3 regions of the Endozoicomonas sp. 4G genome follow, and region 3 is predicted to be linked to each of the others. Evidence: predicted binding sites of a transcription regulator. Region 3 holds the regulator's gene; each other region holds the start of a gene.
What was found. Region 3 encodes FliA, which starts transcription of late flagellar genes. Its sites were predicted from a motif close to CTAAAGTTNNNNNNNNNNCNGCCGATA; they were not measured.
Positions count from the first base shown of each region.

Region 1: a site for FliA is predicted at 7,266-7,292, ahead of flgM (flagellar biosynthesis anti-sigma factor FlgM). Genes of this name have one in related genera too.
Region 2: a site for FliA is predicted at 3,523-3,549, ahead of fliD (flagellar filament capping protein FliD). Genes of this name have one in related genera too.

Region 1 covers NZ_CP082909.1:293,025-304,011, reverse strand. The annotation lists gene K7B67_RS01560 (hypothetical protein) at 1-347, opposite strand, end outside; gene K7B67_RS01555 (FliI/YscN family ATPase) at 344-1,672, opposite strand; gene K7B67_RS01550 (FliH/SctL family protein) at 1,672-2,427, opposite strand; gene fliG (flagellar motor switch protein FliG) at 2,479-3,501, opposite strand; gene fliF (flagellar basal-body MS-ring/collar protein FliF) at 3,494-5,155, opposite strand; gene fliE (flagellar hook-basal body complex protein FliE) at 5,170-5,490, opposite strand; gene K7B67_RS01530 (OmpA family protein) at 5,555-6,433, opposite strand; gene K7B67_RS01525 (flagellar protein FlgN) at 6,439-6,948, opposite strand; gene flgM (flagellar biosynthesis anti-sigma factor FlgM) at 6,920-7,228, opposite strand; gene flgL (flagellar hook-associated protein FlgL) at 7,333-8,256, opposite strand; gene flgK (flagellar hook-associated protein FlgK) at 8,278-9,915, opposite strand; gene K7B67_RS01505 (rod-binding protein) at 9,921-10,262, opposite strand; gene K7B67_RS01500 (flagellar basal body P-ring protein FlgI) at 10,318-10,987, opposite strand, start outside.
Region 2 covers NZ_CP082909.1:308,218-319,204, reverse strand. The annotation lists gene K7B67_RS01640 (flagellar basal body-associated FliL family protein) at 1-396, opposite strand, end outside; gene K7B67_RS01635 (flagellar hook-length control protein FliK) at 425-1,720, opposite strand; gene fliS (flagellar export chaperone FliS) at 1,734-2,135, opposite strand; gene fliD (flagellar filament capping protein FliD) at 2,150-3,490, opposite strand; gene K7B67_RS01620 (flagellin) at 3,640-4,443, opposite strand; gene K7B67_RS01615 (flagellin) at 4,606-5,409, opposite strand; gene fliQ (flagellar biosynthesis protein FliQ) at 5,600-5,869, shown strand; gene fliR (flagellar biosynthetic protein FliR) at 5,869-6,642, shown strand; gene flhB (flagellar biosynthesis protein FlhB) at 6,653-7,804, shown strand; gene flhA (flagellar biosynthesis protein FlhA) at 7,801-9,900, shown strand; gene K7B67_RS01590 (FliM/FliN family flagellar motor switch protein) at 9,979-10,938, shown strand; gene fliN (flagellar motor switch protein FliN) at 10,971-10,987, shown strand, end outside.
Region 3 covers NZ_CP082909.1:3,493,630-3,504,616, reverse strand. The annotation lists gene K7B67_RS13665 (DUF3080 family protein) at 1-541, opposite strand, end outside; gene pdxB (4-phosphoerythronate dehydrogenase PdxB) at 684-1,835, shown strand; gene K7B67_RS13655 (hypothetical protein) at 1,925-2,305, shown strand; gene K7B67_RS13650 (hypothetical protein) at 2,368-3,153, opposite strand; gene K7B67_RS13645 (hypothetical protein) at 3,625-4,482, shown strand; gene K7B67_RS13640 (sigma-54 dependent transcriptional regulator) at 4,850-6,307, shown strand; gene K7B67_RS13635 (P-loop NTPase) at 6,939-7,748, shown strand; gene K7B67_RS13630 (RNA polymerase sigma factor FliA) at 7,751-8,509, shown strand; gene K7B67_RS13625 (rhodanese-like domain-containing protein) at 8,630-9,097, shown strand; gene pepT (peptidase T) at 9,216-10,454, opposite strand; gene dcuC (anaerobic C4-dicarboxylate transporter DcuC) at 10,561-10,987, opposite strand, start outside.

The sequences.
Region 1 (10,987 bases), 2.8 Mb from region 3:
TCGGTTTCTTTGTTTTTTAAATGCTCAACGCCGCTGGTCATTCTGCGTTCTTCTGCCAGCCGTTGGTTAATGTGTTCGAGATTTCCAGACTCTGCTTTTATCTTCTCTTCCAGCAAAACCGAAACATCGGTAAGCAATTCAACAAATTGACTGCGACCCCAGCAGGACAGTGATGACAGTTTTTCTCCCGGAGCATTGTCGCAGGATTTGTGGGCATCATTTAATAACTGCTTCTGGGTGTTGAGAACAGCCAGGCTCTGCTCAGCGTGCTGCTTTTCTCTTTCCGTGAACTGGCTCTTTTTTTCCAGTGCTGACTGAGCTTTTTCCAGACGCTGAGACTTGCTCATGAGGTAACCACCTGATCAGACCGCCAGATATGTATCAGTTGTTCAATGCTGCCAGAGAGATCAACCTGTTCATAACGGCTTTGCTGGAGAAAACGCTCCATCTGGGGACGGTGTTCAATGGCTTTATCAAGTTCAGGATCTGCTCCGGGTTTGTAAGCCCCGATAGCCATAAGTTCTCTGAACTCATTATACCGGGCATGATAGCGTCGGAACGCCTGGGCACACTGCTCATGTTCTTCTGTGATGAGCTGAGACATGGTTCTGCTGATGGAGGCTTCCAGATCAATGGCCGGGAAATGACCTCTTTCTGCCAGTTCACGACTGAGCACAATATGTCCATCAAGAATAGAGCGGGCAGTGTCTATCACCGGCTCCTGCATATCATCACCTTCTGCCAGTACGGTATAGATAGCGGTGACTGAACCTTCACCCACTCCCGTTCCGGCACGCTCCAGCAGTATTGGAATCTTACTGAAGACCGAAGGAGGAAAACCTTTCGCTGCCGGAGCCTCACCCACAGCCAGTGCGATTTCACGGTGAGCCTGGGCATAACGGGTAAGGGAGTCCATCAGCAGCAGAACCGTTTTGCCCTGGTCCCTGAAATACTCGGCAATTTGATGACAATAGAGTGCCGCACGAATTCTGCGGACGGGCGATTCATCGCCGGGGGAAGCCACCACAACGGCCTTTTCCCGACCTTCCATGCCCAGAATCTGATCCACAAACTCCTTTACTTCACGACTGCGTTCACCGATCAAACCCACAACCGTTACATCCGCCCGGGTATTACGGGTCATCATGCCCATCAGTGTGCTTTTGCCAACGCCACTGCCAGCAAACAAGCCAACTCTTTGCCCTTTTCCTAACGTCAGCAGACTGTCGATCACTCTTACGCCCACTTCCAGAGGTTCATCCACCGGCCTTCTGGCCATCGGATTAAGGGGCGAGGAATGAATTGAGATTCGACCTGATAAACTCAGGGCATTGGCATCAAGCGGCTTACCCATAGCATCCACCACCCGCCCTAACAGCTCTTCCCCCACTGGCATGGTGTGGTTGAGAGAAACGGGAATAATTTTGTCTCCGGCAGCCAAGCCTTCCATGGTGGTTGAAAGGGGCATCAGAAATTGGCTGGCACCGTCAAAGCCAACCACTTCGGCCTCTACCTGGCGACCACTGCGCATATTGATATGGCAAAGTTGACCAACGGGCAATCGTAACCCCTGGGCTTCCAGAAGCAGACCTTTTATGGCGGATATCTTGCCGGATAATTTGGCAACCGGTACGGTCTTCAGTTTTTGAATCAGATCATCAGGAAGAGACATTAACCTGCGTCCTCCATGGCGGCAGGCAAGTTTTCACGAATAATATCCAGGCACTCCACCAGCCGGGATTCCATTCGTGCTTCTGCTTCGGTCTGGCTGGAAATAATCCGGCAATCGCTCATTGCCAATTCCTGATCTTCGACCACCTGCCAGGCGGCACCAAAATCAGGCTTGAGTTGTTTCAGCAGTTCGGCATTGACCGGATTTACATGGATGGTGTACTGAGCATCCTCAGGCATGATACTCAGCGTTTCCCTGATGACGGAGACAATCTGATCCGGAGCGGTCATCAATTCCCGTCGTACCACCTGACGACAGGTTTCTTCTATTACTTTACCCAGCCAGCTGATCTTTTCGTCACCGCCATAACGGCTACCAGAACGAAATTCAGACATTTCCTTGCGTAGCAGGGACACCAGTTTTTTCTGCTCCTCAGTAGCAATACGCCCGCCTTCTTTAACCCCCAGTTCCCTGCCCTCTTCAAAGCCCATTCGGCGGCCTTCTTCCACGCCTTTGGCATAGCCTTGTTCAATCCCCTGCTTCAGGGCACTCTGCAAAACTTCTGCAGAAGGCTCAATGGCTTCCGGCGGTGTTGCTACTGTATTCTGAACCCTGTCGACAGGTTGGGAAATATCAGGTTCGGGTTGTTGATGGGTCTCTGAAACCTGAGCTTCACCTGACTTTTGGTGAACCGGAAAGAGAAACCGTTTGAAGGCGGCTGTCTCAGGCTGCCATATTTTTTGTCTGTTTGTCATGAACCAACCTGTTTCCAATAGTATGAAAAAAGGGGTGAGCATTGCTGTGCATCACCCGATCATCTCGTCCTCATCATTAAAGATCAGCTCTATCTCACCGGATGCAGCCAGCTGTCGCGCTGCCCGCAGCACATCATTACGGGCCGACTGAACCTGACTGGCGCGGACCGCACCAAGGTTTTCGATATCTTCAAGCAGGAATTTGGAACTTCGCTTGGTCATGGTGCCGACAATGGCATCAACCATCTCCTGGGCAGCCCCCTTGAGAGCCAGGGCCAGAATATCCTGGCTGACCTCTGCCATAACCTTACGCAGTGCATCTTCATCCAGACGCATAAGGTGTTCAAAGAGGAACATTTGTTGTTCAATCTGCTCAGCCAGTTTCTTATCCTGCTCCTTGAAGTACCCCAACAGACTCTGCACCGAAGTGTCGTTCATTCGGTTCATAATATCGGCCACCTGACGAAGACCACTGACGGTGGTATTCTGGCTGGTGCTCATTTTGCCGATATTGGCATCAAATATAATGTTGAGTTCTTCAATAATGGACGGATGTAATTCCTGCAATCGGGCGACTCGTGATAATAGATCCTGGTGATTCTTGGCTGGCAGGCGCATTAATACGTCGGTGGCCTGGGTGGCTCCCAGGTAGGTCAATACCACTGCCTGAAGCTGTGGGTGCTCATCAACAATCAGTTCGGTGATGGTTCCCGAGTCCATCCACTTCATCGCTTCCAAACTGTTGCTCTCGCCGCCAAAAATAGAATCCATTACACCTTTAGCTTCTTTATCACCTAAGGCCAGTTTCAAGGTTTTGTTAAGGTAGCCCTTTGAGGAACCAGACAAGGCACTGTCATACCGATAGGTATGGAAAAACAGATCCAGCACTTCCTGAACCTGGTCTCTTTTCAAGGGTGCGATGGTAGCCATGGTCGCGCTGATCTGTCGAACTTCCCGCTGGCTAAGGTGTTTGAATACCTGCGCTGCCCCTTTCTCCCCAAGACTGAGCAGCAGAATGGCTATGTCTTTAGGCGTCGGCTGCCTTGATGGCAAAACTCTTTGATTATCACTCATAGCTGTTCATCCATAGCTTGATCACCTGTGCCACCCTGGCTGGCGCCTTCGACGACAGCTCTCGCATCTGAGTCACCTGGGTTTCAAAATCTGCCAGCTCAGGAGGCAAAAGATCAAAGGTGTCATCAAATATCACCTTCCTACCTTTTTGGTCGAACTGGGTGTTATTATCTCCCGCTGACATTGCATGAGGTAATGCAATAGGCTCCTCCATCTTGAGAGTGATCTGTTTCATCATGGGCCTTAAAAGGAACATAATCACCAGAATGCCCAGCAAAGTGCCGCAAATATATTTGAGATAATAAAGTACCTGCGGCTGCTGCCACCAAGCCAGTCCGACAGGCTCAACATGAGTGACTGGCACAAACGGTGCGGTGTGAATGCTGATCTGATCACCACGGGCCTGGTCAATGCCGGTTGCATCGATGATCATTTGTTGAATTGTGGCAATTCTTGCCTGATCCCAGTTGCCAATACCCAAAGCTTCATCAGGCAATTCATTGAGAACAACGGCCACGCTGAGTTTCTGTACCCTGCCCTGCTGATTGGCCACCTGCCTGATCACTTTGTCGACTTCATAATTACGGACAAACTCTGACCGGGTATTACTGCTCTGCTCCGCCTGGGCCTGATCCTCTTCTTCCGGCGGCTGATTGGCGAGAGCACCGGGTATGCCACCGGCTCCCTGGCCAGTGTTGACCATTTCCTTGCCCTGCTCACTTCTTAACACCGGAGCACCGGGCTCATATTGCTCGACAGTCTGCACCACCCGCTCAAAATCCACATTGGCAGTGACCTGCGCCCTGAAATTGGCAGAACCCACCAGAGGCTCGAGCAAGGCGCTGATACGCTGTTGAAAATGAGCTTCTACCTGACGCTTGAAATCCAGCTGTTTACTGGCTTCACTGAGCGCGCTGTTGCCCAACAAAACATCTGAAGAGAGCAACTTGCCGGACTGGTCAATCACCGAAACATCGCTGCGATTCATGTTGGCGACACTGGCAGCCACCAGATTGACAATGCCTTCAATCTGCTCATTGTTTAGCCGGTATCCCGGAAACAGATCGACAAACACCGAGGCTGAGGGTTTTCCCTGTTTACGGATAAAGCTGCTCTGCTTGGGTAGGGCCAGATGGATACGGGCATTGCGAACGGGTTTCAAGCTGATAATCGTCTGGGCCAGCTCACCTTCGAGACCGCGCCGGTAACGGACATTTTCCACAAACTGGCTGGTACCGATTTCCTGCCCATCCAGCGTTTCCAGTCCTTCCGGTGACCTTGCCTGAACGCCGGATACTGCCAGCTGCATACGGGCATCAGAGAGTCGTCCGGCATCCACCATGACTTGACCCGAAGCAGGGTGAATTTTATAGGCAATATTGTTTTGTTCCAGCACATTGACCACACTGGCCACATCATAGAGTTCCTGATTGCCATACAGTGGCTGATAATCGGGGGATTGCGACCAGAGCCAGAAAACCGACATCAGGGCAACAGAAACAGCAAACAACACCATCAGCGCTACTTGATAGCTGCGATTCTTTCTCAGAACCCCGGTGACCCTGTCCAACATTTCCCGCGGTACAGGTTTCACTTCTTTTTCTTCCGGTGTCTGCTCCGGGGCAGTCTTTTTTTCTGACTCTGATTCGGCCATGGTCTTTTTCTACCTTAAATCTGCATACGCATGATGTCTTCGTAAGCAGTCACTGCCTTATTGCGGACCTGCATCAATGCCTGAAAAGAAATACTGGATTTCTGCATGGCAATCATGGTGCCCAGGAGGTCATCACTTTCCCCGGTTTCAATCTTGTGCATCATGCTGCTGGACTCTTTTTGCAGACCATTCACCTTGTCAATGGCCTGTTGCAACAGATTGCCAAAACCGGGCGTCGTCATGCCTTCAGATTCAATTGAGGAGGGTAAAATCGGAGCAGGCCGGTCCTTCAGGAGTACACTGAGAGCATCCGGGTTAAGACCTTTGATTTCCATTGAGCCGCCATCCACTGTTGTTCTGTGAAATATTGTTCAGCTGACAATTTATTGTCAGAATTATTTATCGGCGGTTCAGGGTAATCTTTACCCGTCGGTTTTTATTTCTTCCGGCAAGGGTCTGATTGGAGGCTACAGGATAGCGGTCACCGTGATAGCGCATAATAATACGCTGTTCGGCAATGCCTTTTGATCGCAAATAGTTAAACACCCGAATGGCACGTATTTTTGACAGCTGAAGATTTTCCAGCCTGTCACCCCAGGAATCTGTGTGAGCATCAATAGTCACATTGGCGATACTTTTATCCACCAGAATATAAGTAGCCAGGTCATCAAGGTGTGATAATCGTTCGGGGCTTATGCGGGATCTTGCAGGAGGGTAGTAGATCATCGTTTCTCTGGCCTGCTCATAGTTCAGAGCCAGTAACGCCCCATAACACTGATAAAATGATGCTGCCGTTTTTTGAAAATTCATGGCGGGCATTTTAATGAAAACAGGGTTAACCGCTTCCCTCTGAATCTCAATAACCAGCTGATGACCCTGTTGCAGGTCTTCAACGACACGGGCCACATTAACTTTCATTGCAAACGGTTTTTCCGGCTCTACTTCAATATCGCCAAAAGCATTCACATAAGGGCTATGAAGCCAGGGTGTTTGTTGCACCTCAACACGAATATGACGGGCTTCTTTAATAAACACATCCGATTCCAGGGCGATATAATGCACGCCTCCGGCAGCGGAATTCAAAACGATATTGCCAAGCCCGGTCACTTTGCTAACCAGACGACACTGGAAACGGGAAGTCGTCAGCTCCCACTGATGGTCACTCAGTTCCTGCGGGAACTCTCTGACCGGGTTGGCTAAAGACCGGGAAACCAGCAACAGGGCGAGGCCAAAAATCAACAGTTTCCGTAGTTGCCGTGCATGATCGGAAAACAACATGCTGATCAGCCCAGCTTTCTTTCACAGATGCCCTGCTGGTTATAGGGCGTAGATTCCTGAGTGGCGAAAACGACATCAATAATCTGGTTAGTACTGGCAGCCAGACGACTCAACAGTTTACCGTTGGCCTGATTCAGAGTACGACAACGGCCTGCTGTTATTTCCAGTTGATGCCACTGTTTCAGTGTGGTTTCCGTTTGAGGAGTGAGAGGTATCATTTGCAGAAAAGATCGCATACCCACCTTATCCGGTGACAGCCCCATTTCTTTCAAATAGTGCTCTCGCAGGGAAGCATTCAGTTGCAGCATGTTCAGTAGTTTGACCTGAGTCTCAAGATGAGTCTCTAACGCGCTAATATTCCTTTCTAACATCAGATTGTGGGCTTTACTCAGAACCGCTTCCAGTTTGCGGGTTAAAGCCAGTGCATCACGAATATTATCCAACAGCTTTTGTTCAGGAGAAACGCTGTAAGCACTCGTCTTATGGTCACTCCTTTCGGTGGTCGTCAAAGTCATCGGAAAGCTCCAGAATTTTGTTGGCCAGCATTTGATAATCGACCGGCATCTCTCCTTTTTTAATGGCCTGACGAATGCTCTCTACTTTTTTCTGGTCAATTTCATCTATCGCTGAAAGGGACTGGAACAACTCTTCAATATTCTGGGCTTCACCACTCAACCGGAGACGATCGTCATTGACTTTAGGAGGTTCAACCGCTTTGGCACCATTCTTGACAGCAGGCTGAGCAATTATTGGGCTGGCTGCTTTTTTTGACCCGGTGCGATTTATTCCTGACATGCTTGTCACCACTCGTCTGTGATGGGTTCAGAACTCCAATCGGCAAGGTGTCAAAAAATCTTAAATTCTCTGAAGTGGGGGATTTTTTTAAAAAAAATAACCGGTTAGAAATAATTGAACAGCGACAACTGCTTGATGTTGGCATACACCTGCTGACTGGCACTGAGGACGGTCTGTTGGTGGGCCAGATCGGTAGCTGCCTTGGCCATATCAACATCTTCAAGGGATGAACGAAGGCTTTCCAGCATCAGTTTGATATCGGCATGGCTGTCACCCACCCGGTCAAGCACAGTCTGATTACTGCCTGCCTTGGTCTGGGCGATTCCAACCCGCTCCAGAGTGGCATCAACCCATTTCATTGCCTCTGTGGAGTTAAAAACAGTCTTAGGATCAGAAGCTCTCAGTTCAGCCACCGCAACAGACAAGGCATCAAAGATACTATCCATTGTTGCTGGTGGTGTAATGGCTGAATCAAAAAACAGATTTTCTCCCGACTCATTAACCGGCACCTGAGCCGAGCCACTGATATTGACCTGGCGAAGGTTATTATTGCCACTGTACGAATAATCACCGGTGGTTGCATCAAACGTAACCGGCATCTGAGTGCTCAGGGTTCCGGAGAACAAGTATTGCTCATCGGACTGCTGATAATTGGCCAGGCTCAACAGAGATTCACTGATCGTTTCCAGCTCCTCTGCCAGTGGCTTATAGTCCTCAACCGACAGGACTTCGTTACTGGCCTGCAAAATAATATCCCGTGCACGACGCAACTGATCCGTCATACTACTGTACAAAACATCCTGCTGCTCCAGCATTCTTCTGGCCGAATCAATGTTGTCTTCGTACTGCTCTATAGCGGTTATTTCATTATTAATCTGAAGAATTTTTACGGTATCAACGGAGTCATCCGAGGGTTGCAGGATACGTTTGCCAGCGGCCATCTGTTCATTGGTAATGGCCAGTTTAGCCATACTGTCCTGCATAGCCCTGAGCATAATATTATTGAAGTTGATGGTGCTGACACGCATGTTTTGGACTCCCTGTCTGGATCAGAACATTCTGAGCAATGAATCAAAGGTTTGCCGGGCCACAGAAATAACCTGAGCATTGGCACCGTAGAGTTGCTGAAAGCGCATCAGGTTGGCAGCCTCTTCATCCAGGTTGACACCGCTGTAGGCATTGCGGCTTGCTTCAACCTGCTCAAACAGTTTTTTACCGCCATCGGCCTCTGTTTTCGCCTGAGAAGTCTGTACCGCAATATCGCCAATAAATCGGCTATAGCTTTCGGTCAGGCTTCGTTCTCCCTCGACCAGCCGACCATTCTGAAGCTCAAGAATTTTCTGCAGGTTAGAATTATCGGCCACGCCAGCACCTGCTGCGGCAAGAGCCAGGGCAGAAGGGTCCGTCAGAACCGAATCCAGATCTCTTGCCCCATAACGCACTGGTGACAGCCGGTAAATCTGGTCCGTAGCAGCTCCATCGATATCAATCTCAACACCATCAAAGCTCAGGATCTGAGTACCTGCTGCACCGGATAAGCTGCCACTATCGACTTGAACGCCATCGCTCAACCGGGTGACCACGTAGTTGCCGGTGTTGTCTACCCGCAGGTCGTACTCACTGGCTTTCAGTTGCGAACTGTCAGCAATTCTCATATCCGACACTGCGCCAGACGCAGCATCCAGGGCAAATATGCCACTTGCGGGATTAGTGAGGTCGGAAAACAGATCAACACCGGTATTGCCATTAAGATCCTCACCCTGTCTGAGCTGGGCATTGATGGTCGAAGACATCACTACCGCCAGGCGCCCAATCTCATTCTGAGCCTGCCTTAAAGCACCGTTCTGGTAACTGAGAATGCCACCAATGCTGCCACCGGGGTCACCCTGCACCGCAAGAGCAGCCGAATCACTTACAAACTCAATGGAGAAGCCGTCGGGATGGCTGGCAGAACCGCTAACATTCAGACTGTTTTTCTGATCACCCAGTAACAGAGGCTGACCTGATTTCAAGAAAATATTAATACGGCCATCAGGCTGCTCCATAACATTAACGCCCAACAGCTTGGATAATTCTTTAACAGCCAGATCCCGCTGGTCCAATAACTCGTTAGACGCCTGAGAACTGGCGCTGAGCTTCTGCACCTGGCTATTAAAACCTGCGATATTGGCCAGCAGACCATTCACTTCTGCCACCGAAGCCTCCAGTTGCCTGCCAACTAAATCCTGATGACCAACAATCTGGTTGTTCAGTGTCGTAAATTGCTGAGCCAGCTTATTACTTTCGCTGAGTATGACTTGTCTGGAAGCACTGGAATAAGGATCAGCCGATGCGCCATTAAGCGTGGTAAAAAAACTATCAAGGCCGGCGGTGAGCGACGTACTGTCGTCGCCCAACCATTGATCCAGGGAGGTGATGTATTCTGAAAAACTGGCGGTTTTTGCTGCCAGAGATTGAGTCTCCCACATCTGGGCAGTAATAAAACTACTGGCTATCCGATCAACACTGGAGGTATTAACACCGGTTCCCTTGGTGCCAATTCCCGGATACAAGGTATAAGACGGAACCCAGTAGACCCTCTGACGGCTGTAACCTTCTGATTCCGCATTGGCAATGTTATTACTGGTAACATTCAGCGATGCCTGGCTGGCCTGTAATCCAGAGATGCCGATCTGTGTCATGCTCATAGTATCTACCCCGATTCACGTTCAGTATTCAGCCAATCGTTGGTGTCACCCAGCTGCCTTACCAGAGCTTCAGCAATACCCAGCCCGCCTTCCTTACCCAGATGCCCGGCAATATGACTGTCAAACATCGACTGAAAAAACTGCACATCCTTGCCCGACATCGGCAGGTCTGAGCTGCCCATCATCGCTTCATTGGCCTGACGCATACTCTTCAGTAATTCGTTAACAAATATGGCCTCGAAGGCTTCTGCAGCTTCTTTCAGGTCTTGGGGAGCTTTTCCCTGATCCGATCCCGACTGATAAATACTGGTCAGATGTTTAGCCGACAGACTGCTTCCAATATCCATATCAAAACGCCCTTTTCGACGATCTATTCAAGAGAATCTATTTAAGAGAATCCATTTAAATCACAATTAATTCAGCTTCCAGGGCCCCGGCTGCTCTCAGCGCCTCGAGGATGGACATCAAATCCATGGGAGTAGCCCCAACACCATTAATAGCCGTCACCACTTCCTGCAAAGTGACGCCTTCGTTCACCATATAAATAGCGGCATTCTTCTCTTCTATGGCAACATCGCCGTTCAATATGGCTTGTGTCTGTCCTCCTCGAGAGAAAGGACCCGGTTGTGAGACAGACGTTTGCTGCCGGACTTTGACAACCAGATTGCCGTGACTGACCGCAGCAGGGCGAACACGAACATGCTCGCCCATGACCACCGTGCCGGTTCTGGAATTAAAAATAATTCGCGCTGCCGGAGCTGCCGTTTCCACCTTCAACTCTTCCAGCATGGACATAAAGACCACCCGCTGGCTGCTGTCTTTGGGAGCCGACACCAGGATAGAGACACCATTACTGGCATTGGCGACTTTTGGGCCAAAGTGATTATTAATGGCTTTTACGACCCTGCGAGCATTGGTGTAACTGGGCTCTTTTAAATTCAGTACCAGCTGCTCGCCAAAATTGAAGGCGCTCTGCACCGGGCGCTCAACCAATGCCCCTCCGGGAATACGACCGGCGTTCGTGCTGTTAATCTGTATGCTGCTACCAGTGACGGGAGCATCCGCCGTTCCT
Region 2 (10,987 bases), 2.8 Mb from region 3:
TCCGGCTTTAGCCTCCTCAAAAGAGAGAGAGCCCAGATAGTTGATCATTTCATTACGAATAAGAGGACGATAAGCTTCCAGTGTTGCGATCATGGCTTCATCCCTTACCATCCATGACAGTTTTATCTGCATATACCGGGGTCGGCCTTCGCTTTTGAGAGTAATAATAAATGGCTCAAGTACCATAAAACTGGGTGGCGCCAATGTTGACACGGGTTGTTGCGGTTGCTCTTGCTGTTGCGGTTGCTGCTGGTCCTTAGGGGCCATCATGGTCATTGCCACAAAGCCGCCACCACCTGCCAGCAATAACACCAGAAGAATAATGATGATAATCAGTAACTTGCTGTTGCCTGAACTTTTGTTTTCAGAGGCGCTGCTGTCCTTTTCATCTGCCATAGTCAGGCACTCCTTTTCCGATTATCTGTTAAACGAAATGATCCAATAATCTGCCGCCATGAACCCTGAATTGTTCCTGGGCACTCTGATAACCATTTGATTCAAGACAACCATCGGCGGTGGGCAGGTATTCTGAAGATTGTTCCGACGTATCAGACTCTTTCTGGCTACCTACATCCACTGACATTTGCCCCAGGGTCAGTGATTCACTATTAAGCGCTTCCCGCAGGCGATCGCCATGAAGCAGAAGCAAATCCCTGGCGGCCGGTGTTGCTGTTATTGCCTGAAGGCTGACAGCATCTCTATCAACGCTAACCGTCAGCGTGACCCGGCCTAATTCCGGTGGGTCTAAACGAAACTCCATTTTCTGGTCACCCTGCTTGATCATTTGAACCACTGTCTGGCCAAAGGATCGCTGGGCTATTTCTGGTTGCAGGAAAGGCTGTTTAACCGAAGATGACTGGGTGACTGATGGTTGCTCAGTCATCTGAATGGAAGCAGCATGTTGAGAGGTTTGCGGCGCCTGATGAACAACCATCTGTACTGACTCAGTTTGCGGCATCAATGCGGGCATTGTTGTTGTAGACATGGATGTTGCGGACATGGTTGTTGCGGACATGGTTTTTAGAGTCACTTCCCCTTCCATTTCAACACTGGGCAGAGGCAGGGGAGCTGGAATGTCTTTTATTCCATTGTGATGTTTTATTTCCGGTACTTTGGCTTCTGCTAATATCTGATCCGGTTTTATCGTGACTTCCGACCTGAGTTTTTCGGTGAGATGATTCAGCTGATTAACATCGGTTAATGGTCTTTGAGTCTGGGTAGCTCCCTGGGCAACAACCGGAATCAAAGAGACCTGTGATTCTGGTGATCGAACCGATAAATCGATAGTTGCCGCCTTTTCAATCTGTGACACATTTACATCAGGCCGTTCAGTCCTCCCTGCTGTTGGCGTACTTTTTATCGCCACGGCTGCCTGTTCAGATTTTGTCTCTCTTATTAGTGCTGGTAAGTCGGTAACAGGAAAATGCTTTATCAGCCCGGAAGCGTCAGGGCTTATCGCCAGTAAATCGGGTGTTGCCTGCCAATCAGCAGGTGTCAACTCTGCGGGTGTCAACTCTGTAGATGCCAGCCCCAAAGCAACAAACTCTGCCGGTGCAGATTCTGTCAGGGCAAACTGCTGAAGAATGTTTTCAAAGGCAAAATCTGAGGAAGTGTTAAGGGCCTGGGCTGATGCCATAACCCGGGGTTGAGCACCATCAACCGATGGCACCGGTCTCAATAGTGATAACAACGAAAAAGCGGGTAGCGCCTGGTTTTCCATTCAAGCCTCTCTACTACTGGATCGTTGCAGTCGCAACTTGAGGTGCAGAAATATGAGCCCAGGCTTCCTGTATTTCTTTTAATAATCCCATCACTTCACTGATTGCGGTCACATCATTATCTTTATTGGCCTCAGTCAAACGCCTCATACAATAGAGGTATAACGATTGAAGATTACTGGCCAGGTCACCACCTTTTTCAAAATCCAGAGATTGTTCCAGTACCATTAGAATTTCGACGGAAAGGGAGAGGCGATCAGACTTATTGGTCAGGTCTTTTCGCTCAATGTAATGACTTGCTTTAGCCAGGTTGTCCATCAGCTTGGTAAACATCACACCCACCAGCTGGACAGAATCAGAGACTTCAACACCCGCTTTTTCCTGTTTTTGATAAGCACCCAGGCCTTTTTTCTTCATAAATCTCTCCGTGATCAGGAATTATTGTTTTGCAGGCTGTTGGTGAGCCACTCACTGGTGCCACTGAATGATGCCAGAATTGTTTCCATCATCAGGAACTGCCTCTGATGATAGCTACGGATTCGTTCCAGCCTCAGCTCCAGTCCAGCACGATCGTCTTCAATATCACTCAGGCCTTCTTCAATCCGATCTTCACGAGTTTCAAGTGTTCCGTCACTGCCAAGATGCGTTGCAAGAACCTCTTCAAGCCGACTCATTAAACCATCTTCACCCGCCAGCACCTGCGCTACTTCATCAAAGTTGTTAGCCAAAGCCTCATCCAAAGTTTCGGTATCCAGAGTTAACGAACCGTCTTCGGTGGTTTTCAACCCCAGTTGTCCAATGGTTCTGAATGGGTCGCCATCTTCACCAAATAAAGAGCTGAGTACACTTCTTAATTGGTTCGCAATAGTCCGGGTCTGGGCATCACCATTAAGAGGTCCCGCAGTTGCCCCGTTGTAATCGGTCAGCGTGTCAAGGGTGGACTGGAGCTCATTCCAGGCATCCACAAAACCCTGCATGGACTCTTTAACATTGTCTTTATCCAATGAAACATTCACGGTGACCGGGTCTGAGCTGACGGCTTTTAAATCAAGCGTGACGCCATCAATAAGATTTTCCAATTGGTTATCTGAGGAAGTGACCGTGATTGCAGCAGCGCCTGAACCAAACCTGACGATGGCATCAGCGGCCACCTGCAAGTCAGTCAATGATCCCAGGGCTGCTGATCCGCCGGAAAGGCCACTAAAGTCTGCCGTTATGGCGTTTGCTGCTCCGGATTCCTCACTATTAAGCATCAGGCGTTGCTGACCGTTTTCATTAATAATCGTGGCCTGCACTCCGGAGTTATCGGTAGCGCTGTTTATGGCATCACGTAAATCCGCCAGGCTCTCTTTGCCTGGTTCAACCACCACAGAAAAAGATTGACCGTTAACCGATAAACTGACCGTTCCGGCACCGATAGTGGCATCTGAAGCAACAGCATTGGATACCGCCTGATGATGAGTGGCCAGCTGATCCACATAAAACTGATAATTCCCTGCCACAGCACTGCTGGAAACCGTTGCACTCAAGACTGACTCATGACTGCTGCTACCTTCTCTGGGGCTGAGTTTGCTGACACTGTTCAGGCTTGTTAACTGGGTATTAAGTTCATCCAGGGCAGACTGTAGCTGACCAACAGCAGACAGTTCTACGTTATAAGCCTGCTCTCTGCGGGCATAACGGCTTTCTGCCGGAGCACGCTCGGCTTCCACCAAAGCGTCCACCATGGCGGTCACATCGAGCCCTGAGTAGATGCCATTCAAACTGAACATAATCAGCCTCTGATTAATTGTTGCTTTTATTCAGTCGGCACCGCTTTGGGAAACATGACTGAATAACAGGCAGCTCCATAAAAAATGGGAGCTGGTTGGCTCCCACAAAGACCATCAGCATTCAAGCTGACTAAACTGCTCTGAAGCGATTAACGCAACAGGGACAGAATGTTCTGGGGTATAGCATTAGCCTGAGCCAACACCGCAGTACCCGCCTGTTGCATAACCTGATACTTACTCAGTTTCGCTGTTTCTGCCGCAAAATCAGTATCCATGATACGGCTTCTGGAGGCCGTCAGATTCTCATGGATATTGGCAAGGTTATTGACGGTCGTGGTCAGTCGGTTTTGAGCCGCACCCAGGCTGGCCCGGACCGCATCATAAGCGGCAATATCTACATCCAGTGCAGCCACTGCCGTTTTCGCTGTAGCGGCATCGGTAAAGGTGGCAGCGGTCATCGCAACCGCAGCAAAGTTAAGCGTTACGTTATTGGAGGTAGCATCGGTGTAGTCAACCGCAACTTCTATGGCACCGGCACCAATGACTGTTTTACCGTTAAACTCAGTGGTTGCACTAATCCGGGTAATCTCAGCCAGCTGAGCATCGTATTCAGCTTTCAGAGCATTAACATCAGCCGTCTCATAGGTGCCACTGGAGGCCTGCAAAGCCAGATCCCTCATACGCAACATAGAGTTAGTAATCTCACTCATTGCGCCTTCAGCAGTCTGAGCCATTGAGATACCATCATTAGCGTTACGGATAGCAACACTAAGCCCACCAATTTGTGCTGACATTTTATTCGCAATTTGCAAACCGGCAGCATCGTCCTTGGCACTGTTGATACGCATACCCGAAGACAAACGCTGCATTGCAGTTTGAAGTCCCACCTCAGTCCTGGCCAAATTGCGCTGAGCATTCTGGGAAAAAATATTAGTATTTACGGTCATTGCCATTTTCTTAACTCCTGTACAAGGCTTTGACTCTATTCAGCCGACACCGCTTTGCGAAACACGACTGAATAACAAAACAGCTTCATAAATAATGGGAGCAGGCTGGCTCCCACAAAAACCATCCGCATTGAAGCTGAACAAATATTACAAACTTTCCTGAGACGATTAACGCAACAGTGACAGAATGTTCTGAGGTATAGCGTTAGCCTGAGCCAACACCGCAGTACCCGCCTGTTGCATAACCTGATACTTACTCAGATTCGCTGTTTCGGCAGCAAAATCAGTATCCATGATGCGGCTTCTGGAGGCCGTCAGGTTTTCACGGATATTGGCAAGGTTATTGACAGTCGTGGTCAGTCGGTTTTGCGCCGCACCCAAGCTGGCCCGGACCGCATCATAGGAGGCAATATCTGCATCCAGTGCACCTACTGCTGCCTTAGCGGTAGTGGCATCGGTAAAGGTAACAGCCGTCAGCGCAACCGCCGTAAAGTTAAGCGTTACGTTATTGCTGGTAGCATCGGTGTAATCAACGGCAATTTCGACGGCACCTGCGCCAAGAACGGTTGTCCCGTTAAACTCAGTGGTGGCGGCAATACGGCCAATCTCAGCGAGTTGAGCATCGTATTCAGCTTGCAGAGCGCTTATATCAGCCGCCTCATAGGTGCCACTGGAGGCCTGAAGTGCCAGGTCCCTCATACGCAGCAAAGAGTTGGTGATCTCACTCATGGCACCTTCAGCAGTCTGGGCCATGGAGATGCCATCGTTGGCATTACGGATAGCGACACCAAGTCCACCAATTTGTGCCTGCATTTTATTCGCAATCTGCAAACCGGCAGCATCATCCTTAGCGCTGTTAATACGCATACCCGAAGACAAACGCTGCATTGCCGTTTGAAGGCCTACCTCAGTCCTGGCCAAATTGCGCTGAGCATTCTGGGAGAAGATGTTAGTATTTACGGTCATTGCCATTTTCTTGATTCCTATTCAAGGTTTTAATCGCTTGATGACTTCAACGTACTGCCTGTTGATAAATACCACTCGGAAGAGCTTGTGAATTTATTAAATAGAGTTGTCATTTTTTTAAGTCGTTTTTAAAGTAAAAAAATGTTCTTATATATCTACAAAGCATTTATTTAAAAACCTGTTCAGGGGAAACCCCATGACACCGGAAGTTGTGGCAGACCTTTTTCGTGATGCGCTGACTCTTATTGTTCTGATGGTATCGGTGATTGTCATGCCCGGACTGCTGGTTGGCCTGGTGGTCAGTACCCTTCAGGCGGCAACTCAAATCAATGAACAAACCCTCAGTTTCCTCCCCCGTTTGCTGGCAACACTGGTCACCATTGGCCTGACGGGGCCCTGGTTGATTCAGGAGTTTATGGATCTGTTTCGCCGACTTTATGACTTTATTCCCGAGATGCTGGCCTGATGCCGATGGTGACTTTCTCCGAGGTGGTGGGCTGGATTGGTCAGTACCTCTGGCCGTTTTTCCGTATCGGAGCCCTGTTTCTGGCCATGCCCATTATGAATAGTCAGGTGGTGGCACCGAGAATTCGGGTAATTCTGGCGATGGCCATCACCATTATTGTTGCTCCCATGTTGCCTGCAGTTCCGGCAGTAGAGCCACTCTCAAGTACCGGTCTGTTGATCACAGTACAACAGCTGGCTATTGGTCTTGTAATGGCCATGGTACTGCAAATCTATTTCGCTATTTTCACCTCCGCCGGTCAGATGCTCTCTTTACAGATGGGACTGGGTATGGCGGTGATGTTTGATCCGATGAACGGCGCCCAGATTCCGGTAATCAGCCAGGTATTCCAACTATTGAGTTTTCTGATGTTTCTGGCGGTGGATGGACACCTGGTGGTCATTTCTATTGTTGTAGAAAGTTTTAATACCCTTCCCATTGCGCCCTTTCATATCAGCCAGCTGGCTATTGGCCAACTGCCGGCCCTGGGCGGTTGGATGTTTGCCAGTGCACTGCTAATGGTGCTACCCGCCATTGTGGCTTTATTAATTGTCATGTTTACCTTTGGTGTGATGAACCGCTCGGCTCCGCAGTTCAACATTTTCAGCCTGGGCTTTCCCCTGACCATGCTGGCGGGCATTTTTATCCTGATGCTGATCAGTTCCACCCTGAACGGTGTCTTCATACGATTTACCCAGACTGTTCTGGACCTTCTACGATCCCTGGTTCTTTAGGTATTTTAAGATGGCAGAACAACCCGATTCCGGCGAACGCTCAGAAGAACCCTCAGAACGAAAGCTTCAGAAGAGCCGTGACGAAGGCCAGGTTCCCCGATCCCGGGAGCTGGTCACTTTTGCTCTGCTGGCTTCAACGCTCGGTGCTTTATGGGTCAGTGGCGGATTAATTCGTGACCGGCTGGTACAGGTGATGCACAAAAGCTTCAGCTTTGAAAAAGACGCACTGCGTCAGGAAAGCTGGCTGACAGAGCACCTGGCCATCAGTATGACTCAGGGGTTCTCCGGTTTGATGCCTTTTGCGCTGTTTGTCATTCTGGCTTCAATCGCCGCTTCAGCGGCTTTGGGAGGCTGGATATTCTCAAACAAACAGTTACAACCCAAGGCTGAGCGCATCAGCTTTTTCAAAGGCATTAAACGTATGTTTTCTGCCAACTCCATGATTGAGTTGCTCAAGTCCATCGCCAAAATCTTGCTACTGTCTTTTTCGCTCTGGCTCATTCACCAATGGTTCTTTCGGGAGATGCTCTGGTTGAACCGGCTACCAATCATTCAGGCAATATCAGAGGGGCTCCATCATGCGGCCATGGCCTTCGCCATTCTGGTGACCGCCCTGCTGTTGATCTGTTTTATTGATGTGCCTTTTCAAAGATGGAACCACATAAAAAAACTGCGCATGACACACAAGGAAATGCGTGATGAAATGAAAGAAGCTGAAGGTCAGCCAGAGCTTCGTTCAAAACTGCGGGAAAAGCAACAGGAAATTGCCGGGCGCAGAATGATGCAGGCCGTTCCTTCAGCGGATGTCATCATCACCAATCCAACACACTTTGCAGTGGCCCTGAAGTACGATCTGGATAAAGCCAGGGCTCCCTATGTTGTCGCAAAAGGTGTTGACCGGGTAGCCTTGCGTATCTGTGCAGTAGCGAGGGAATATAATAAGCCAGTGGTACAGTCACCAACGCTAACCCGGGTGATTTATTATACGACACAGTTGAATCAGGAAATTGCCGACGACCTGTTTTTAGCAGTGGCCCAGGTTTTGGCCTACGTCCATCACCTGAATGACTTTCAGGCCGGACGCAAAAGCAAGGCACCCGATTTACCAACTCCGGAAGTTCCCCGCGCCTTCCGGGAAAAATGGGATAAAAAGGCACAATGATCAAGGAAGCTCAACGTCTGCTACACATGATGTCGCCCAAAAGCGGCAACCTGAATATCGGGATTCCACTGATCGTTCTGATGACTCTTGGCATGGTGACACTGCCAATGCCGCCTTTTATGCTGGATGTATTTTTTACCTTCAACATTGCCCTGTCGCTGCTCATTTTATTAGTCAGTATCTACACGCTTCGGCCTCTCGAGTTTGCCGTGTTTCCAACCATCCTGCTGGTTTCCACTCTGTTGCGTCTCGCTCTGAACGTGGCATCGACCAGAGTAGTGCTGCTCAATGGACACACCGGTAATGGCGCTGCCGGAAAGGTGATCCAATCCTTTGGTGAGGTGGTGATTGGCAACAGTTACGTTGTTGGTCTGGTGGTGTTCTTTATTTTGGTAATCATCAACTTTGTCGTGGTGACGAAAGGCGCTGGTCGTATTTCTGAAGTGACCGCCCGCTTTACTCTGGATGCTTTGCCAGGCAAGCAGATGTCCATCGACGCAGACTTGAATGCGGGTGTTATTAATCAGCAGGAAGCTCATGACCGCCGGGAAAGTGTACGTCGGGAGGCAGACTTCTATGGCTCAATGGATGGTGCCAGCAAGTTTGTCCGGGGCGATGCCGTGGCTGGCCTGCTGATTCTTGCCATTAATATTATTGGTGGCATGCTGATAGGCACCCTGGGTCAGGGGCTGTCCGCTGGAGATGCCTTTGCTGTTTACTCTCTGCTGACGATCGGTGACGGTCTGGTTGCCCAGATTCCATCGCTGCTGCTTTCTACCTCTGCGGCGATTATGGTAACCCGTGTTTCTGAATCGGCGGATGTCGGCCACCAGGTTTCCGAGCAGATGTTTTCTTCTCCGAAAGCGTTGGGCCTGACTGCCATGATTTTAGTGGTGATAGGCATTGTTCCCGGTATGCCCCATGTCCCCTTTATCAGTCTCGGCTTAATGGTGGCGTTTCTGGCCTGGTGGACCAGCAAACGGCAAAAGGATGAGCCTGAAAGCGGCCCTTCTCAAGCCAGCGCAGAAGACCAACATGAAACGCCCTACTCCTGGGGAGATATTCCACCGGTGGACACCCTGGGACTTGAGCTGGGTTATAAACTCATTCCTCTGGCGGATGAAAAACAGGGCGCACAATTGCTCACTCAACTGAAAGGCATTCGCAAAACCCAATCCCGGGAGCTGGGCTTCCTGATACCCAGCGTGCATGTAAAAGACAACCTGAACCTGAAACCAGACAGTTACAACATATTGCTTAAGGGTGTCATTGTCGCCGAAGGCCAGATTGAACCCATGCGTTTATTAGCCATCAATCCCGGTGAAGTGTTTGGCGAGATCAATGGCATTGAAACTTCAGAGCCTGCCTACGGACTGAAAGCACTCTGGATTGAAACCACAGAGCGGGAACATGCGGTCGGACTTGGCTACACGGTGGTTGATGCTGCCACAGTGATCGCTACCCACCTTAATAAAGTTATTGATGAACACGCCAGTGAGCTGCTTGGCCATGATGAAGTGATGCAACTGCTGGATAAGCTGACTCACTATTCCCCCAAACTGGCAGAAGACCTTATTCCCAAAAAGCTCTCTATGAGCGTGTTTTCCCGAATACTCAGAGATTTGCTGATTGAAGATGTGTCCGTCAGCGATATTCAAACCATTGCCAGCACCCTGCTGGAATCGTCTGAACGGATTACAGAAACTCACTTGCTGACCTCTGAAGTTCGTATTGCCCTGCGTCGCAGCATTATTCAGAACCTGGTGGGCAACACCCCTGAAATCCCGGTGGTCACCATGAGCTCAGAACTGGAGCAGGTCATTATGCAAAGTTACCAGCAGGCTCGTCAGAGCAATGACTTCTCCCCCGACACACTGCCACTTGAACCCCGGATTGCGGAGCAACTGCAGACGCAAATGCCAGAAGTTTCTGCCAACCTTGCAGCGGAAGGAAAAGTGCCTGTTATGCTGGTCAATGCATCACTGCGCCCGGCTATGGCCAGATACGCTCGTTTATGTACTGAGGGTATGTATGTGTTGTCGTTTAATGAAATCCCTGAAAATAAAGACGTCATTGTGGTTGGTAAAATTGGCTGATTGTCTTTATCAGCTAATAACGGTATGTTTTTAATAACAAGAATTATCTGGTGATAAGCCAGTTATATGGAATTTCCCATGGAACGGAAATCTTTATCAGACAATAACGAATCCAGCCTATCAGCTGAATCGAAGGGTGGCCGGATTCACCCGCCTTCGAAATTCGAGGATCTGACCACTTATGATCTGACAAACCCGGATTATAAGATTCATGACCTTTTGCCAACACTGGAACTGATCTACCGACGCTTTACTCAGTTATTTCGCCACAGTCTCAGCGCTGTTTTTCGTCGTCCGGTGGACATTAATTTTGAGTCTGTAGACTCATTGCAAATCGGTGATTATCTGCATCAGGAAAATATACCTGACCTGCAGTACATCTATCGCTCTACGACACTGAAATGTGCTGGCTTCATGGCCGTAGAGACACCCCTTTTATATTCTCTCGTAGACATTTTTTTCAATGGTACCGGCGAGTTTAACAGACAACATGAAGAAGAACTGACCAACGCCGAGATTCGCATTATGGAACGCCTGCTGCAATCTGCAGCGGATGATCAGACCGAAGCCTGGAGCAGTATCCTGTCCTTCAAGATACGCCTTGCTGAAAATCACAACCGCCCCATATCTACTATTTTTCGCTCAGATACTGAGATTATCCTGTTGAGTCGCTTCACCATTTCACTTGGCTCAACAGAAAGCCCATTTCATATCATCATGCCTTATCAGGCCCTGGAACCCGTCAGAGAAAAGTTGCAGGCCTTTAAACTCACAGAACAGGACCCCGCCTGGCAACGCAACATGCTGGCCGGGGTTATGCAGGCCCCTTTAGAAGTCTCTGCCCGTTTATGTGAATTGAAGTTGAGTCTTCGCGATGTCTTGAGATTAAAAGCCGGACAGATCATTCAGGCAGATATCCCCAGCAGTGTCACTGTCAAATTCGCTGGCATTCCAGCCTACCGTGCTGACGTTTGCACTGTAAATAATATGCTGGCCATGAAAATTCTTAAGTCTCTGTATACACCTCAGAAAGAATAGACAGAGGTCAAAAAGCCCGAGGAAAAACCTCTATGAGCAATGAAGAAAA
Region 3 (10,987 bases):
GGCGGCCATTATCACCATGAAGCGGGAGCAGCGTTTGAAAGCCGCTGAGCTGGTCTGGCAGCTCGGTGTTAGACAGCAAGGCGTTCCATTTCGCGGCAGGCAATGCGGCTTCTTTTTGTTGGAGAATAGCTTCCAGTCGGGTCCTTAGTTCTGGCTTTTTATTCTGTTGCTGTAAATAGTTTGTGCAGTCTTTAAGCTGAGCGATCAGTTTTTTTTCGTAGTCCAGCAACTGGGAAGGTTGCATCTGTTTGCCCAGACTGTTGTTGCGATGTGCGATAAGCTGAGTGAGCCTGGGGCATTCCAGAAGATTCAGGGCTTCCAGTGCTTTCAAGCGAATATCCGGCAATGGGTATTGCCTCTCTCTTAGCGGAGGAAGTTCAGGAAAGCTGACCGTAGCGGGAGGCAGTGGCTGCCCGGTAACGGTACTGATCCTTTCTTCATACTCCTCCAACTGATATTCAGGTGTGGAACGATAACCACAGCTTGTCAGAGTGAACAGTAAAAGCAGGGCAAGGGTGCGAACAGTTACTTTCGAAGTCATGGGCAGTAATTGGCCGGAATGAAAGCTGTATAGATTTTATTTCTCAAACAGGAAAAATGGAATCCCATAAGTCCTGAGTTGTTAATTTTAAGGATGGACTATAGTATCACGGCATTACTGAACTCAATGAGCACTGCTATCGATGAAAATTGTTGCTGACGAGAACATTCCACTGCTCCATGAATGCTTTGGTGCACTGGGTGAAGTAGTGGCTTTGCAGGGGCGGGATATTGCTGCTGGCGATATTGCTGGTGCCGACGCGCTGCTGGTGCGCTCAGTGACAAAGGTGAATGAAGCGCTGCTGAGCCAGGCTTCTTCACTCAGGTTTGTTGGCTCATGTACTGCTGGCGTTGATCATATTGATCAGTTCGCCCTGGCCAACCGAGGCATTACATTTGCTAATGCGCCTGGTTGTAATGCTCAATCGGTTGTTGAGTACGTGCTTTGTGCTCTGGATATTCTTGCTGATCGCGATGGCTTTGAGCTGAAAAAAAGAAAGGTCGGCATTGTGGGCCACGGGCAAGTGGGCAGCCGACTGTATCAAACCTTTGCAGGACTGGGTGTTGAGGTTATGGCCTGTGATCCGCTCTGTGAGCGAACGCCGGGAGTCCGATTTGAACCTTTAGAAACACTGCTGCAACAGTGTGATGTTATTGCCCTGCATACCCCCCTGACCTGGCATGTGGATTACCCCACCCATCACATGCTGGATTATGACAGGCTGAGCCAGATAAAACCGGGCTCTATTCTGATCAATGGCGGAAGAGGCCCTGTCATTGATAACCAGGCGCTGCTGAAAGTCCTTGAAGAAGGTCTTGATCTCAGTGTGGTGCTGGATGTTTGGGAATATGAACCCGATGTCAATCTGGATTTGCTGGCCCGCGTGGATATTGGCACCCCTCATATTGCTGGTTACAGCCTGGACGGAAAAATCTCGGGTACTGAAAAGGTGTATAAGGCCCTGTGCCGGACCTTTGGTTTGCCGGGCCGGGTCAGGCTGGCCGCTGTCACTCCCATGCCCGCCCTGAAAAGAATGGGTTTTAATGACTCTGCCACCGCTGCCCAGGCTGCTGGTCTGGCGATGAAATCAGTCTACGATCTACGCCACGACGATGCCCTTATGCGCCGCCTCCTCTATATGGATAAGAAAGCACGCTGCATCGAGTTTGACCGAATGAGAAAGCATTACCGGGAGCGGCGGGAGTTCAGCACTCTGACAGTTCAGGCCAGAAAGTGTGAGGCAGGAGTGCAGGAGCATCTGAAGGCGCTGGGCTTTCATCTTCAGGAGTGCTGAGAAAGGTTTGGCAGGTCGTATAAATAGAGTAAAGAGTCTCGGTGATCTTACGATAACCCTGTTGAGATAAGTTCACTGAGACCGGTTCCATGATCAAGACATTGGTGCTAAGCCGCTATATCAGACCATTGGGATGGATTGCCATTGTGATTTGTGCAGTGACCTGGTGGATGGATCTGACAGAAATTGTGAAAACCTGCCCATTCTGCCGCACTGAAAGAACGGTTATCGGGCTGCTCGGCATCCTGATGGTGCTGCCTCATTACCGTTATATCAGTATATTTTTGACCTGCCTGTTTGCTGCGGTCGGCTTGGTCACCGCCTCCCAGCACCTGTTCCTGATGATAAAAAACTGGCACTTCTCATTAAATACCCCGCTGGTTATTATTGCTCTGTGTCTGCTCAGTGGTGAGCTGCTGCTGCTGATCGAAAGAACCTGGCTGAATCGCAAAAAGTCTGACACAAAATGAAACTCAGTGCCCGCTATGTTGTTATGCGGGCATAAACGGGCACTTTTTAATATTGAAAATGATTATAATTCGGTAGATGGATCGAGAAGGCCATCAACAGTTAATGGTTTTCTCAGCAAGACCCTTTTCCATTTATTATCATGAGGCAGATAATGCTGAGTGTATAAATAGCTAAAAATTGCGTATGCTTCGAGTACTGACATAAGGCCATAAAGAATAGGGGTGCCAATTTTATCACCAGGCGTTTGACGCCGATCCCAGAAGCTATAACCCTCACGTACGCGAGCGAGTCCGGTAATAACATAGAGGACAGGGAAAGATGCCATTCCTAATAATGCAGTCCCTTCACCGTAATAAGGGTAACTAAAACTGTAATAATCAATTGTTCTGGAGTCCGATAAATCATTCTTTAGCTTGTTTTTGAAATTTTCTCCAACGGAAATATTCTTATGTTGAACAGTATTGCTTGCAAAATCATATAATGCTGTTGATATATCTGTATTAATGTCGCCGGGTGACGCAAACATATGAGACACCCATCGTTCAATATAAGGAGAATTATACGGTTCAGTTTTAATGTCGATCAATGTTGAACTTCTCCATAGAATCAAATCAATATTATCAACTGTCAAAGCTGTAGTAGGGTAAAAAAAGAGGTCTTTGGGTTTAAGGTAATCGACTGTTTTGCTGGAAATGACCGGGCCAAAAATATTTATTCCCTTAATATCAGGCAGGTTGATGTTTCTATCTTTAGCATTGAGGTCTATCCGCCTTTTCAGCTCTTTAATATCAACGGTATCAGTGCACAAGTGAAATGCAGAATGCCCGTTTTCTTCAAGATTCTTCATGTAATATTGAATGGAATACCTGTATTTTTTACAGTAATTCTCATGGAAAACTACCACGTAATGTGGCGGCGGGATTGTGATGGCTTTACTGTGCAAAAAAGGAAATAAGCAAAATAAAGTTAGTATACTGAGCAGAATCTTTTTCACTTTTGTTTACCCTGAGTTATTGGTTCAGATATAGACATCAGAAGTTAAAAATAGTTCCAAAATGACGGAGTGTACTGACCCCGCTCAAACCAGGCAATAATATGGGGTGGCAAGCCAAAGTCTAAATGCTTTTCGACGGTTTTTTCGACGGTTTTTTCGACGGTTTTTTCGACGGTTTTTTCGACGGTTTTTTCGACGGTTTTTTCGACGGTTTTTTCGACGATTGTTATGCAGACTTACCTGATGGTTATTATTAATCAACAAACAAGGGAATTATTGGCTTTCTTATCTGTCGTATAGAGAAATAATACAGGATGTATGCCAATGAACCCAGTAACAGAGATATGCTTGCAAGCTGATCTCGCTTTAACAGAGTCAGTAAGCTCCGGTCGTAAAGAGTTGGCAACTAATCAATTAACTTTGGATAAAAGCTATCAGACTCAGGTTAATAATAAATGGTTATCAGAAAGAAAGGTTAGTCCTGCCAATCAATTAATCTTTCACGATGAAGAATTCTTTATTGAGGTAAGGAATAAGGACTTTGACTCTCATATTTTTCCATTTAGTCTGAATGGCATAAAGTATCATAACGTGACTCCTGACTTGCCTGTTTTAGAAAAAGATTTTTCAGGTTATTTGTCTTTTTTTGAAGAGGTTGTTCCTGATTCAGACCACTGGATTGAAGCTAAAAAAAGATTATCCAATATCTTCACGGAGGGGTTTGAGAATGTGTGTAAAACTTTATGGAATTTTCAAGATGATGACAGTGTTGTAAGTGGCTGCTGTCATCAATTTGTTAATTATCTGGCATTTGGAATGGATAGACAATCGGTTAAAGATTTTAATGGTTGGTATGAAAGCCTGCCTTTTGCTTCTGTTCAGGAATTTGATCAAGAAAAACTACGCTGGGGAGATATTGTACAGTTATTATCAGATGGAAAATTGATTCATAGTCTCTTTTATATAGGAAATGGAAAGTATATAAACAAGCACGGTGGGTTAGATATATTTTTCCAGGCTTTACCCTCTGTACAAGTTTCATACCCTTCAGACTCAGTGCGCATTGTCAGACTAGCGCCTGAATACTACTCAAAAAAAATACCGTTTCAAGCAAAGTACGGACTTTCTACTGCTGCTCAAGCGAAAATTCCCCGTCGTCTACAGCGACCACAAGTGACTTAAAGTGAACACTTGGAATTCTCTGCTTTTCCCACTCGCGAGGGTGGCACGAAAAGGTCATCGGTGAATTCATCTCACGAATGTGCTGCCAACCAGTCTGAAGCATGACCCAAATGAGGCTTGCTGGCATCCGACCGTAGATCTCCCGGGGGTGTCCATCTTTGCAGATGGCACCCGCAAACGATCGATAAGGAGGGTTATTTCACGTCATTTTTCACAAAAAAGTCGAAAAAAGGATTAAAGTGTCGAAGAAATTTGACGAAATAGGATTTTAGACCTTAAATGAATTAATAAGAGTTTGCTTATTGCGATTCATATTATTTCAAGGCTGTTTATTCTCATTGCGTAGATGACAAGGAAAGTCGTTACAATGGATGCAGCAGATCAGGTATTGATCATCGAAGACTCTCAACAGCGCCGACATGATCTAAGTACCATTATCGAGTTTATGGGGTATCGTACCAAGGCGGTCAGCTCCGCCCATTGGGAAGATGCTATCAAAGAATCCGACAAAAGTGGTTTCTGTGCGCTTTTTCTTGGAGATTTTCTCCAGGCAGAAAGCTCAATGCAGGGCATGATCGCCCGCATACAGAATTGGAGTGGCGGTGTTCCCGTCATTCGCATAGCTGAGCCGCTTCCGGAAAACCTCCAATCCTCCCTTCGCAGACAGATCATCGCTCGTGTAGACTGGCCCTGCAACCGTTCACAGTTACTCTCGTGTTTGCATTATGGTCAGGTGTACCGTGAGCAATGGCGTCAACTTCACCAGACTGGAATGAATCAGCAGGTAGAACTGTTCCGTGGACTGGTCGGTAAAAGTGATCGAGTTCGTAAAGTTCGCGCTTTTATGGCACAGGTGGCCAACCGTGACGTCAATGTTATGGTGACCGGTGAGTCAGGAACAGGCAAAGAGCTGGTGGCCAGAAATCTGCATGACCATTCCCATCGTCGGGATATGCCTTTTGTGCCAGTAAACTGTGGTGCCATTCCTAACGAGTTGTTGGAAAGTGAACTGTTTGGCCATGAGAAAGGCTCTTTTACCGGAGCTGTTAGCTCAAGAAAAGGACGGTTTGAACTGGCACAGGGTGGCACACTGTTTCTTGACGAAATTGGTGATATGCCACTGCACATGCAGGTTAAGTTGCTCAGGGTTTTGCAGGAACGGACGATTGAAAGAGTGGGCGGTTCCGAGCAGATTCCCGTGGATGTCAGAATTATAGCGGCTACCCATAAAAACCTTTCTGAAATGATTGAGTCCGGTGAATTCAGGGAAGACCTGTACTACCGACTGAATGTATTCCCCATTGAAATGCCTGCACTCAGGGATCGTCCGGAAGATATTCCGCTGATTCTCAACGAGCTGGTCAGCGCCATGGAAAAACAGAGTCGTGGCTCCATTCGTTTGAGTTCCGCTGCCATTATGTCGCTCTGCCGTCATGGCTGGCCAGGCAACGTCAGGGAAATGTCCAATTTGCTGGAAAGGCTGGCGATCATGTACCCATACGGTGTCGTAGGTGTTCAGGATCTGCCTCAGAATTTTCGTTATATGGAAGCCATTTCTGATGATGACGGTGTTGCCGAGTTATTCCCGGACAGCATTCAGCCCGCCGGGCCTGGAAAAGTGGATGACTTGGCGATTCTTCCTGTTGGCGGCCTGAATCTGAAGGAGTTTTTGACGCGACTGGAAAAAAGTCTGATTCAGCAAGCCTTAAGTGACTGCAACAGCGTTGTAGCCAGGGCGGCTGACAAACTTCAGATTCGCCGTACTACGTTGGTTGAGAAAATGAGAAAGTATGGCCTTCATCGTTATGAAGAAACCATGCGTTAAGTCGATCGTTTAAAAAAAATGGCTGTCAGCGTTAGCTGACAGCCATTTTTTTTGCCTGAAATTTCCAGTTTTCAGCGTCCATTTTATGACGGCCTCACCTGCTTTTGAAAAAAAAGCAGGTGAGGCCGTTTTTGTATTTTTTTGACGGTTTTTATCTCAGAGTGAACCGTGTTTTTCGATGTGTATAAAATTATCTTTATTTTGTCGTTTTTTAAGTTATCCACATTTTGTTTTTATTTAGTCAATAAAATAACGGTTTTTTAAATTCGAAAAATTTTTATGCGACAGTAATTCGTCACTATAAAATGACAGTGTCAAATAATTTGCTTTTTATTTTTCAACAAAAAGACATTTGATGCCTTTTTGTTGACAGTCGTCTTAACGCTGTCAAAAAAGTAACGTGACAGCAATTCGACTAATAAAAATAAATTTCAATAAAAACAGTGGGTTATGTTGATTTTTTTGAGGGCGATAAAAATGGTGTTTCGTCAGGCAGGCGATTATCCCTGAAAAACAGGCATTTTAAAAAATTGGCACGGCTCTTGTTACTAATAAGACATAGGCAGTAAAAAGAAAAAACGTTTTTGATTCCAGATCTCATGCAGTAATCACTTATAAGAAGCTGAAACTCATGAACTCATCAACAAAACAGATTATTGCGGTTGCAGGATGTAAAGGTGGAGTAGGTAAAACACTGATTGCTGTCAATCTCGCACTGGCGCTTACAAACAACGGAAGACGTGTGGTTTTAATGGATGGAAACCTCGCAGTCCCTGATGTTGGACTAAGCCTTGGGCTTGAGAAGAAGCTCGATATGACTCACTTCGATGACAACGACTCTTTTTCCAGTTTTATTCAGGATGGACCCGGGGGGCTGAAAGTATTGTCGCCAGAAGGGGAACCCATCTGGAGAGAGACCGTAGAAACCGGTCATGCTGTCCGAATGATAGACAGTCTGGAGTCACTGGCTCCCACGCTTGATACCCTGGTCATTGATACCGCTCCCGGGTTGGCTCCGGATAATGTAGCGCTTATTCAGGCAGCGGGAGAAATTCTCATCGTTATCAATCAGGAAGTTTTATCACTGTTAGATGCTGTGAGGATGATCCGTATGCTTTACCGAATATACGGTGTTCGTCGTTTTGGAGTGATTGTAAACGCCGTTAGTAATCGTCGGTATGGTTCTAACCAGTTTGAAAGACTGCAATCTTATCTTAATGATGAAGTAGAAATTATTCTCCGTTACCTGGGATCCATTCCATTCGACAAGGCGGTTGCAGGTTCGCTGGCCCGTCAGCAGGCTCTTTTGCAGTTCAGTCCGGATTGCCGGGCTTCGAAAGCCATTTCTCGTATTGCCCATCAGATGATGGCAATACCGGTCACACCACCAAGAGGTCGTATTGAATTCTTCTTGCCAACAAGAATAAAAGAGAGGGTATAAGCATGGATGCTACAGCACAGGATGTGCAGGCAATTAAAGCGGCTCAGGAAAAGAGTCAGGAAAAGAGTCAGAAACTGATTCAGACCGAAATGGTTGAAACCCATAAAGCCCTGGTAAAAAGAATCGCTAACCATCTGGCAGCCAGAATGCCAGCCAGCGTTCAGATCGACGATCTGGTTCAATCAGGCATGATCGGTCTGCTGGAAGCGGCCTCAAAATACGATGCCAGTAAAGGAGCCAGTTTCGAAACCTTTGCCGGTATCCGTATCCGTGGTGCCATGCTGGATGAAATCCGTAAAGGTGACTGGGGACCAAGATCCGTATACAGAAACAGTCGTAAAGTGACGGAAGCGATTCAGAAAGTTGAAGCCCGCCTGGGAAGAGATGCCAGAGATTTCGAAGTGGCCCAGGAGCTGGAAGTTAATCTCGATGAGTTCTACACCATTCTTAGTGATCTCCGTGGTTGTCGACTGTTCAGTTTTGAAGAACTGTTCGACAGCGAAGAGTCCAGAATGCAGGCCCGTTCTGGAGATCGGGGCCCATCCGCCGATATTCAGGAAGAGAAGTTCAAGTATGCCCTGGTGGAAGCGATAGAGAAGTTACCTGAGCGAGAAAAGCTGGTGCTGATGCTTTATTACGATGAGGAAATGAATCTCAAGGAGATTGGTAAGGTTCTCGGTGTCAGCGAGTCCAGAGTCAGTCAGATTCACTCCCAGGCCGCTGTCAGATTGAGAGCCAGACTTCATCACTGGTTAGGTTAAAACATCAGTGTTCCTAAAGGGACCCTTGCGGGTCCCCAAGCTCTCAGGTCCTTGCTCCATGTCTTTTTTAATAAATAGTCTTAAACGGAATAAATAGCCTTATAACGGACCTGTTTTCATATGAAATGGAATTTTTATCTTGCGGGGTGCTTTCTAGCCCTGACCTCCTGCTTCCTCTCTGCCCAGGAAGCGCCAGTCCATATCAAAAATGTTGTTACCATCAACTCACAACAGGCCAAGCGCCTTCATGAACTGGGAGCCCTGTTTATCGATGTGAGGCCCTATCAACAGTGGCAATGGGGGCATATTGAGCGGTCTAACAGCCTGGATCTCAGGGCCGGTTTCAGACAACTATTTGCGCCTGATACTCTGGATAAAAAGACGCCTATTGTCATCTATGGCAACAGCACTTACCACATGAGGGGAGCGGTAGCGAGTTACCTTGCAGCACTCTGGGGGTACAAGAGAGTGTTCTTTTTCAGGGATGGCTACTTTTCCTGGTTAGCACTTGATTATCCGGTCACTCTTCAGTCAGATCAGGTACCAGAAGAGGTAGTCAGTCGGGAGCCAGAGAAGGAAAAAGATTGATGATAGGAGTGAATGGCGGGCGTTCTCGATCATGCTGATAAGGTGAGTCTTATACAGCTATTAAAAAAGACGTCTAATAACGTCTTTTTTAATAGCTGTATAAACAAAATTTTTGTAATCAGTGTTCGTGATTATTAAACGTCTGGGGAGCTAGCTGGGCAATATTCACCAGCACTTCGACGGTTTTTTCCATGTCTTCCAGACAGATAAACTCATAGGGTCCATGGAAATTGTAACCGCCGGTGAAAATATTGGGGCAGGGCAGTCCTTTAAAGGAAAGTCTGGCACCGTCGGTACCACCCCGGATAGGAATGATTACAGGTCTAACTTCTGCAGTTTCTATGGCCTTGATAGCCAGGTTGATAATATCTTTCTTAGGTTCAATCACTTCACGCATGTTGCGGTAGTTATCGGTTAATTCCAGGGAGAGCCTGTGCTCACCATATCGATAGTTGAATTCAGCGACTTTGTCAGTGATGAATTGTTTGCGAGCTGTCTGTTTTTCCGGATCAAAGTCTCTGATGATCCAGTTCATCGTGGTTTCTGTCACTGAGCTTTCCATGGTCTTAAGGTGGTAAAAACCTTGATAACCTTCGGTAGTCTGAGGTGTCTCGTCTGAGGGCATTTCACCGATAAACTCAGCAGCGATGAGCATGGCATTCACCAACTTGTTTTTCGCATGTCCCGGATGAACACTTTGGCCAGTCACGTTGATTTTAGCAGCTGAAGCGTTGAAGTTCTCGTACTGGAACTCGCCCAGTGGCCCTCCATCAATTGTATAGGCGAAGTCTGCACCAAAACTGCCGACATCAAACAAGTTTGCACCCCTGCCAATTTCTTCATCAGGAGTAAAGCCAATACGAATTTCGGCATGGGGAATTTCTGGGTGGGCTATTAAGTAGTCAACAGCGGTAAGTATTTCAGCAATACCTGCTTTATTATCTGCGCCCAGCAAGGTAGAGCCATCGGTAGTGATCAGAGTTTTGTTCAGGCAATTATCCAGCTCCGGGAACTCTGAAGGACATAGGGTGAACTGTTGGCCGAGTTCAATGGCTTTGCCGTCGTAGTTTTTAATAATCTGTGGGTTGACCTGATGACCTGAAAAATCCGGGGCGGTATCCATATGAGCGATAAAGCCAATCACAGGCGCTGCGGTTTCTGTGTTGGTGGGCAGTCTGGCCGACAGATAGCAGTGCTCATCCAGTACGACATCGGTAAGGCCCATAGTTTCCAGTTCATTTTGCAGATATCTGGCCAGGTTCCACTGTTTTTCAGTGCTGGGAGTGGCTGAGTGATCCGGGTTGGATTGGGTATCTATACGGACATATTCCAAAAAGCGATCGAGCAGTTTTGACATAACTTTCAGCTCCCTGTTGGGTCATTAAGTAAAAGAATCGTTTGTGCGCAAGCAGTGCCGGAGTACCAGCAACCACCTTGCGCTATTTTTTCAAGTCAGTGGCTGTTTATGGGTAGATTGGTAAGTAGAAGAGGGTGATCACAATGTTCACCACCAGACCAAATGCCAGGGGTGGAATGGTGCGTTTTACCAGATCCATCGGCGATACCTGAGCAATACCGGCTGTTGCGACAATAACGCCAGCAACAGGAGACATGCCCCGGCCTGCATTTGAAGCCTGTTGCATGGGCAAAATCAGGAACGCTGGGTTGATGCCCATTTTCATAGCAATAGCAGGAATCAACTCGACAAAAGCGTAGAAAGGGGCGTTACCTGACCCCATGATAATGGAAGCAATCAGAGTGATAGCGACAAAGAACAACATGATTAAGACCGGGCCAAACCCCATATTGCTTGTCAGTCCCAGAAGATTGTCAATAACGCCGGAAGCCACCAGACCTTGAGAGAACACACCGGCTGCAATCAGCAGGGTT